One region of the Streptomyces sp. NPDC002619 genome, then DNA from elsewhere that is predicted to be linked to it. Evidence: predicted binding sites of a transcription regulator. Region 1 holds the regulator's gene; the other holds the start of a gene.
What was found. The regulator HrcA, encoded in region 1, represses chaperone genes, less so after heat shock. The targets are predictions, from matches to a motif close to TTNGCACTCNGNNNNNCNGAGTGCNAA.
Positions count from the first base shown of each region.

Region 1 (3,412 bases):
CCGTGCGGCTCCAGCGGGAACACCCGGTGCTTGCCGAAGCGGTCCTCCAGGGTCACCGTGCCCGCCTCGCAGCGGATCACCGCGCCACAGAAGCCGGTGCCGGGCTCCTCCACCACCAGACCGGGCTCGGCCGGGACCTCCGGCACGGGCTTGGGCTTCTTCCACGGCGGGGTCAGGTCCGGAGAGTACTGGCGCATTCGGATGACGATAGGAGAAGCCGTCGGCCCGCACTCACGACACGCCGAAACGCGCCGCCAGCGCGGCTCGCTGCGCCCCTACGAACCCCGCGTCGACCACCGCTCCGTGACCGGGCACGTACAGTGCGTCCGCGCCGCCCAGGGCCAGGAGCCGGTCCAGTGCCGCCGGCCAGCGAGACGGAACGGCGTCGGAGCCCGCCTGCGGCTCGCCGGACTCCTCGACCAGGTCCCCGCAGAAGACGACCTCCGGCTCGCCCGGCACCAGCACCGCCAGGTCGTACGCCGTATGGCCCGGACCCACGTTGGCCAGCAGCACCTGCCGGCCGCCGCCCAGGTCCAGCGTCCACTCGCCGGAGACCAGACGGCGGGGCGGGGCGAGGGCGGCCGCCGCCTCGTGCGCGAGTGCCGGCGCCAGGCCATGGGTGATCGCGTCCCGGCCCAGCTCCTCGCCCTCGTACGCGAACACCGCGTCCACGCCCACCGCCGCGTACACCTCCGCGCCCGGGAACGCCGCCGCACCGAAGACATGGTCGAAGTGCGGATGTGTGAGCGCGACGTGCGTCACACGGCGCCCGGACAGCTCCTCCGCCTGCGCCCGTAGCCGCGCGCCCTCTTCCAGGCTCGACCCGGCGTCCACCAAGAGCGCCGTACCCTCCCCGAGAACCAGCCCCACCGTGCAGTCCCACCCCGGCAGTCGGCACCGCCCGACCCCGGCGGCCACCCGCTCCCATCCCAGCCCTTCCCAAGTCACCGTCACACCGCGACGCTAGCGGTGCGGGTCACACCGGGCACCATCGCCGTGACCAGCCTTGCCCGGGGCGTACCCCACGGCCGTACACTGGGCCGGGGAACGCTGGCACTCACACGCGCAGAGTGCCAGGAAAGGCGCCAAGGGGACGAGTTCTGGAGGTGTGCGCGATGCTGAGTGAACGCAGGCTTCAGGTGTTGCGCGCCATCGTCCAGGACTACGTCGGCACCGAGGAGCCGGTGGGCTCCAAGGCCCTCACCGAGCGGCACAACCTCGGTGTGTCCCCGGCGACGGTCCGCAACGACATGGCGGCCCTGGAGGACGAGGGGTTCATCGCCCAGCCGCACACCAGCGCCGGGCGGATCCCCACGGACAAGGGCTACCGGCTGTTCGTCGACAAGCTCGCCGGCGTCAAGCCGATGACCGGACCCGAGCGGCGCGCGATCCAGAACTTCCTCGACGGCGCCGTCGACCTCGACGACGTCGTGGCCCGTACGGTACGGCTGCTCGCGCAGCTCACCCGGCAGGTCGCCGTCGTGCAGTACCCGTCCCTGACCCGCTCGACCGTGCGGCACGTGGAACTCCTCTCGCTCGCCCCCGCGCGCGTGATGCTCGTGCTGATCACGGACACCGGCCGGGTCGAGCAGCGGATGGTGGACTGCCCGGCACCCTTCGGCGAGGCGTCCCTGGCGGATCTGCGGGCCCGGCTCAACAGCCGGGTCGCGGGCCGCCGCTTCGCCGACGTGCCGCGGCTGGTCGAGGACCTGCCGGAGGCCTTCGAGGCCGAGGACCGCGGCACGGTCGCGACGGTGCTCTCCACACTGCTGGAGACACTCGTCGAGGAGAACGAGGAGCGGTTGATGATCGGCGGCACCGCCAATCTCACCCGCTTCGGACATGACTTTCCCCTCACGATCCGGCCTGTCCTGGAGGCGCTCGAGGAGCAGGTCGTGCTCCTCAAGTTGCTTGGCGAGGCCGGAGATTCGGGCATGACCGTACGGATCGGTCACGAGAACGCCTATGAGGGACTCAACTCCACGTCGGTGGTGTCGGTCGGCTACGGTTCGGGCGGCGAGGCAGTCGCCAAGCTCGGCGTGGTCGGACCGACCCGCATGGACTACCCGGGAACGATGGGAGCGGTACGCGCAGTGGCACGGTACGTCGGACAGATCCTGGCGGAGTCGTAAGTGGCCACGGACTACTACGCCGTTCTCGGCGTGCGCCGCGACGCGTCGCAGGAAGAGATCAAGAAGGCCTTCCGGCGGCTCGCGCGCGAGCTGCACCCGGACGTCAATCCGGATCCGAAGACCCAGGAGCGGTTCAAGGAGATCAACGCCGCTTACGAGGTGCTGTCGGACCCGCAGAAGAAGCAGGTCTACGACCTCGGCGGCGACCCGCTCTCCCAGGCCGGCGGCGCCGGCGCGGGCGGCTTCGGGGCCGGTGGCTTCGGCAACTTCTCCGACATCATGGACGCGTTCTTCGGTACGGCGTCGCAGCGCGGGCCGCGCTCGCGCACGCGCCGGGGCCAGGACGCCATGATCCGGCTGGAGGTCGAGCTCGACGAGGCGGCCTTCGGCACGACGAAGGACATCCAGGTCGACACGGCGGTCGTCTGCAACACCTGCAACGGTGAGGGCGCCGCGCCGGGGACGACCGCCCAGACGTGTGACATGTGCCGCGGCCGTGGTGAGGTCTCGCAGGTCACCCGGTCCTTCCTGGGCCAGGTCATGACCTCGCGCCCCTGCCCCCAGTGCCAGGGCTTCGGCACGGTGGTCCCCACGCCGTGCCCGGAGTGCGCCGGCGACGGCCGCGTCCGCTCGCGCCGCACCCTGACCGTCAAGATCCCGGCCGGTGTCGACAACGGCACGCGCATCCAGCTGGCCGGCGAGGGCGAGGTCGGGCCGGGCGGCGGTCCCGCGGGCGACCTGTACGTCGAGATCCACGAACTCCCGCACTCGACCTTCCAGCGCCGCGGCGACGACCTGCACTGCACGGTCACGATCCCGATGACGGCGGCGTCGCTCGGCACGAAGGTCCCGCTGGAGACCCTGGACGGCCTGGAAGAGGTCGACATCCGCCCGGGCACCCAGTCCGGCCAGTCGATTCCGCTGCACGGCCGGGGCGTCACGCATCTGCGCGGCGGCGGCCGGGGCGACCTCATCGTCCACGTCGAGGTCCAGACCCCGACCAAGCTCGACCCCGAACAGGAACGCCTCCTGCGCGAGCTGGCCAAGCTCCGCGGCGAGGAACGGCCTCAGGGCCAGTTCCAGCCTGGGCAGCAGGGGCTGTTCTCGCGGTTGAAGGATGCGTTCAACGGTCGCTGACGCGAGCTGGGGCGGTTGCCGGGGGTCCGGGGGTTGGCCCCCGGGCAGGCACGGTCAGCCGGGGCGGCAGGGGTTGTTCTCGCGGTTGAAGGACGCCTTCAACGGCCGCTGACGCCCGTCGGCCGGTTTGTTGATCAGCACCT
Region 1 is NZ_JBIAQV010000013.1:129,604-133,015, forward strand. Features, by position in the region: gene ACFYXB_RS21875 (DUF3097 domain-containing protein) at 1-197, opposite strand, end outside; gene ACFYXB_RS21880 (MBL fold metallo-hydrolase) at 232-954, opposite strand; gene hrcA (heat-inducible transcriptional repressor HrcA) at 1,116-2,132, shown strand; gene dnaJ (molecular chaperone DnaJ) at 2,133-3,269, shown strand.

Region 2 (3,412 bases), on a different contig from region 1:
CTCCACCACGACACCGCCCTCGAGGCCGGCGTTGACGGCGATCTGCTTCAGCGGGGCCTCGAGCGCGATGCGCACGGCGTTGGCGCCGGTCGCCTCGTCACCCTCGAGGTCCAGCTTCTCGAAGACCGAGGAGGCCTGGATGAGCGCCACGCCACCACCGGCGACGATGCCCTCCTCGACGGCCGCCTTGGCGTTGCGGACGGCGTCCTCGATGCGGTGCTTGCGCTCCTTGAGCTCGACCTCGGTGGCGGCACCGGCCTTGATGACGGCCACGCCGCCGGCCAGCTTCGCCAGACGCTCCTGGAGCTTCTCGCGGTCGTAGTCCGAGTCCGACTGCTCGATCTCGGCGCGGATCTGGTTCACACGGCCCGCGACCTGCTCGGAGGAGCCGTCACCGTCGACGATGGTGGTCTCGTCCTTGGTGATGACGACCTTGCGGGCCTTGCCCAGGAGGTCCAGGGAGGTGTTCTCGAGCTTGAGACCGACCTCCTCGGAGATGACCTCGCCACCGGTGAGGATGGCGATGTCGTTCAGCATCGCCTTGCGGCGGTCACCGAAGCCCGGGGCCTTCACCGCGACGGACTTGAAGGTGCCGCGGATCTTGTTGACGACCAGGGTCGACAGTGCCTCGCCCTCGACGTCCTCGGCGATGATCAGCAGCGGCTTGCCCGACTGCATGACCTTCTCGAGGAGCGGGAGCAGGTCCTTGACCGAGGAGATCTTGGAGTTGGCGATCAGGATGTACGGGTCGTCGAGGACGGCCTCCATACGCTCCATGTCGGTCGCGAAGTACGCCGAGATGTAGCCCTTGTCGAAGCGCATGCCCTCGGTGAGCTCGAGCTCGAGACCGAAGGTCTGCGACTCCTCGACGGTGATGACGCCTTCCTTGCCGACCTTGTCCATGGCCTCGGCGATGAGCTCGCCGATCTGGGTGTCGGCGGCGGAGATGGAGGCCGTGGAGGCGATCTGCTCCTTGGTCTCGACGTCCTTGGCCTGCTCGAGCAGGGCGGCGGAGACGGCCTCGACGGCCTTCTCGATACCGCGCTTGAGGGCCATCGGGTTGGCGCCGGCGGCTACGTTGCGCAGGCCCTCCTTGACCAGGGCCTGGGCGAGAACGGTCGCCGTGGTCGTACCGTCACCGGCGACGTCGTCCGTCTTCTTGGCGACTTCCTTGACCAGCTCGGCGCCGATCTTCTCGTACGGGTCCTCGAGCTCGATCTCCTTGGCGATGGAGACACCATCGTTGGTGATCGTGGGGGCGCCCCACTTCTTCTCGAGGACGACGTTGCGGCCCTTGGGGCCGAGCGTCACCTTGACGGCGTCCGCGAGCTGGTTCATGCCGCGCTCGAGGCCGCGCCGCGCCTCCTCGTCGAACGCGATGATCTTGGCCATGTGAAGTGGTCCCTCCAGGACTGGGGGTGATTCCTTCGGACCGCGCCCGCGCCCGCGACGGACGGCTCGCCGGCCTTGTGGTTCCTTGCCCCACCCGGCCTGCGGGCCTCACCGACCCGGTCCATCTTTGTCACTCTCACCTTCAGAGTGCTAACGCCAATGATTAGCACTCGACCCCATCGAGTGCAAGCGCCTACGAAGCAGGCTCGATGAGGGGTGGTGGTCGGGTGACGGGCGGGCGCAAGCGGCTCCAGGGATCGCGCCGGGTACGACACGGAACCGGCGGACAGCATGAAGGGTCCGTACCCCTGCCGGGCACGGACCCTTCATGTGTGAGAATGTTCAGGCGGTGACGCGAACCATGTCGGCCTGCGGGCCCTTCTGACCCTGCGAGATCTCGAACTCGACCCGCTGGCCCTCTTCCAGGGTGCGGTAGCCGTCCATCTGAATCGCGCTGTAGTGGACGAAGACGTCCGCACCACCGTCGACCGCGATGAAGCCGTACCCCTTCTCCGCGTTGAACCACTTGACGGTGCCCTGAGCCATGCCTAACTCCCCTATTACTGGCCCTTGCACAGATCCACACTTCGCGGATCCGGGTCAGACCTCACCCCCCAAGGTTGGGGGCGTGCGCCGGAACGCGTCGACCGCGGCTGAATGTATCTGTCCAACTGCCGTCTGCAACAGGTCAATCGGACGAGAAATCTGGACGCCAGGGGTCGGGAATCTGCCGAGAATTCGCCTGAATTCCGGTCAAGTCGGACCCCACAAAGGGCACAAATGCCGCAAATAGCCCGCACACTTTGGCTACTTCTTATCGGGCTCGCGGAATGATTCCGGGGCCTACGACCCGGGGATCGGCAGCACGTTCCCCAACTGTACCGCGCTCAACCACACTGAATTGCCCCCTCCGCTTCTCTCACAGAGGGGGCAATCGGATGAACAGCCGGTAACTGTAGTTACCGAAGGTAACTGTCAGCCGCCGGCAACGGCCGGAATGATGGACACGCCTGCGCCGTCCGGGGTCACGGTCTCCAGGCCCTGCTCGAAGCGGACGTCGTCGTCGTTGACGTACACGTTGACGAAGCGGCGCAGCTTGCCCTGGTCGTCCAGAACACGGGCGGCGATGCCGGTGTGGTTCTTCTCCAGGTCGGCGATGACGGCGGCGAGGGTCGCCCCCTCGGCGGGGACCTCGGCCTTGCCACCCGTGTAGGGACGCAGGATGGTCGGGATGCGAACGGTCACGCTCATGCGAGGCCAGCCTCTCGGAAGGAGTCCAGGTTCGGGCGGATGGTCGCGGTCAGACCGGTGCCGGCCACCGCGTCAAGGGTCTTGAGGCCGTCGCCCGTGTTGAGGACGACGGTCGTCTTCGTCGGGTCGAGCACGCCGGTCTCGATCAGCTTGCGCGTCACGCCCACCGTCACGCCACCCGCCGTCTCGGCGAAGATGCCCTCCGTACGCGCCAACAGCTTGATCGCGTCGACGATCTGCTCGTCCGTCACATCCTCCACGGCCCCGCCGGTGCGGCGCGCGATGTCGAGGACGTACGGGCCGTCGGCCGGGTTGCCGATGGCGAGGGACTTGGCGATGGTGTCCGGCTTCTGCGGGCGGACCACGTCGTGGCCCTCCTTGAAGGCCACCGACACCGGCGAGCAGCCCTCGGCCTGCGCACCGAAGATCTTGTACGGCTTGTCCTCGACCAGACCGAGTTCGATCAGCTCCCGCAGACCCTTGTCGATCTTCGTGAGCTGGGAGCCGGAGGCGATCGGGACCACGATCTGGTCCGGCAGCCGCCAGCCGAGCTGCTCGCAGACCTCGTACGCCAGGGTCTTGGAACCCTCCGCGTAGTACGGCCGCAGGTTGACGTTGACGAAGCCCCAGCCCTCGCCGGCCGGGTCGCCGATCAGCTCGGAGCAGAAGCGGTTCACGTCGTCGTAGTTGCCCTCGATGCCGACGAGGTCACCGCCGTAGATCGCGGCCATGACGATCTTGCCCTGCTCCAGGTCGTGCGGGATGAACA
Region 2 is NZ_JBIAQV010000022.1:69,593-73,004, reverse strand. Features, by position in the region: gene groL (chaperonin GroEL) at 1-1,392, opposite strand, end outside; gene ACFYXB_RS28770 (cold-shock protein) at 1,735-1,938, opposite strand; gene ACFYXB_RS28765 (MoaD/ThiS family protein) at 2,368-2,643, opposite strand; gene thrC (threonine synthase) at 2,640-3,412, opposite strand, start outside.
Region 2: the regulator HrcA is predicted to act here: its motif matches at 1,556-1,582, upstream of groL (chaperonin GroEL).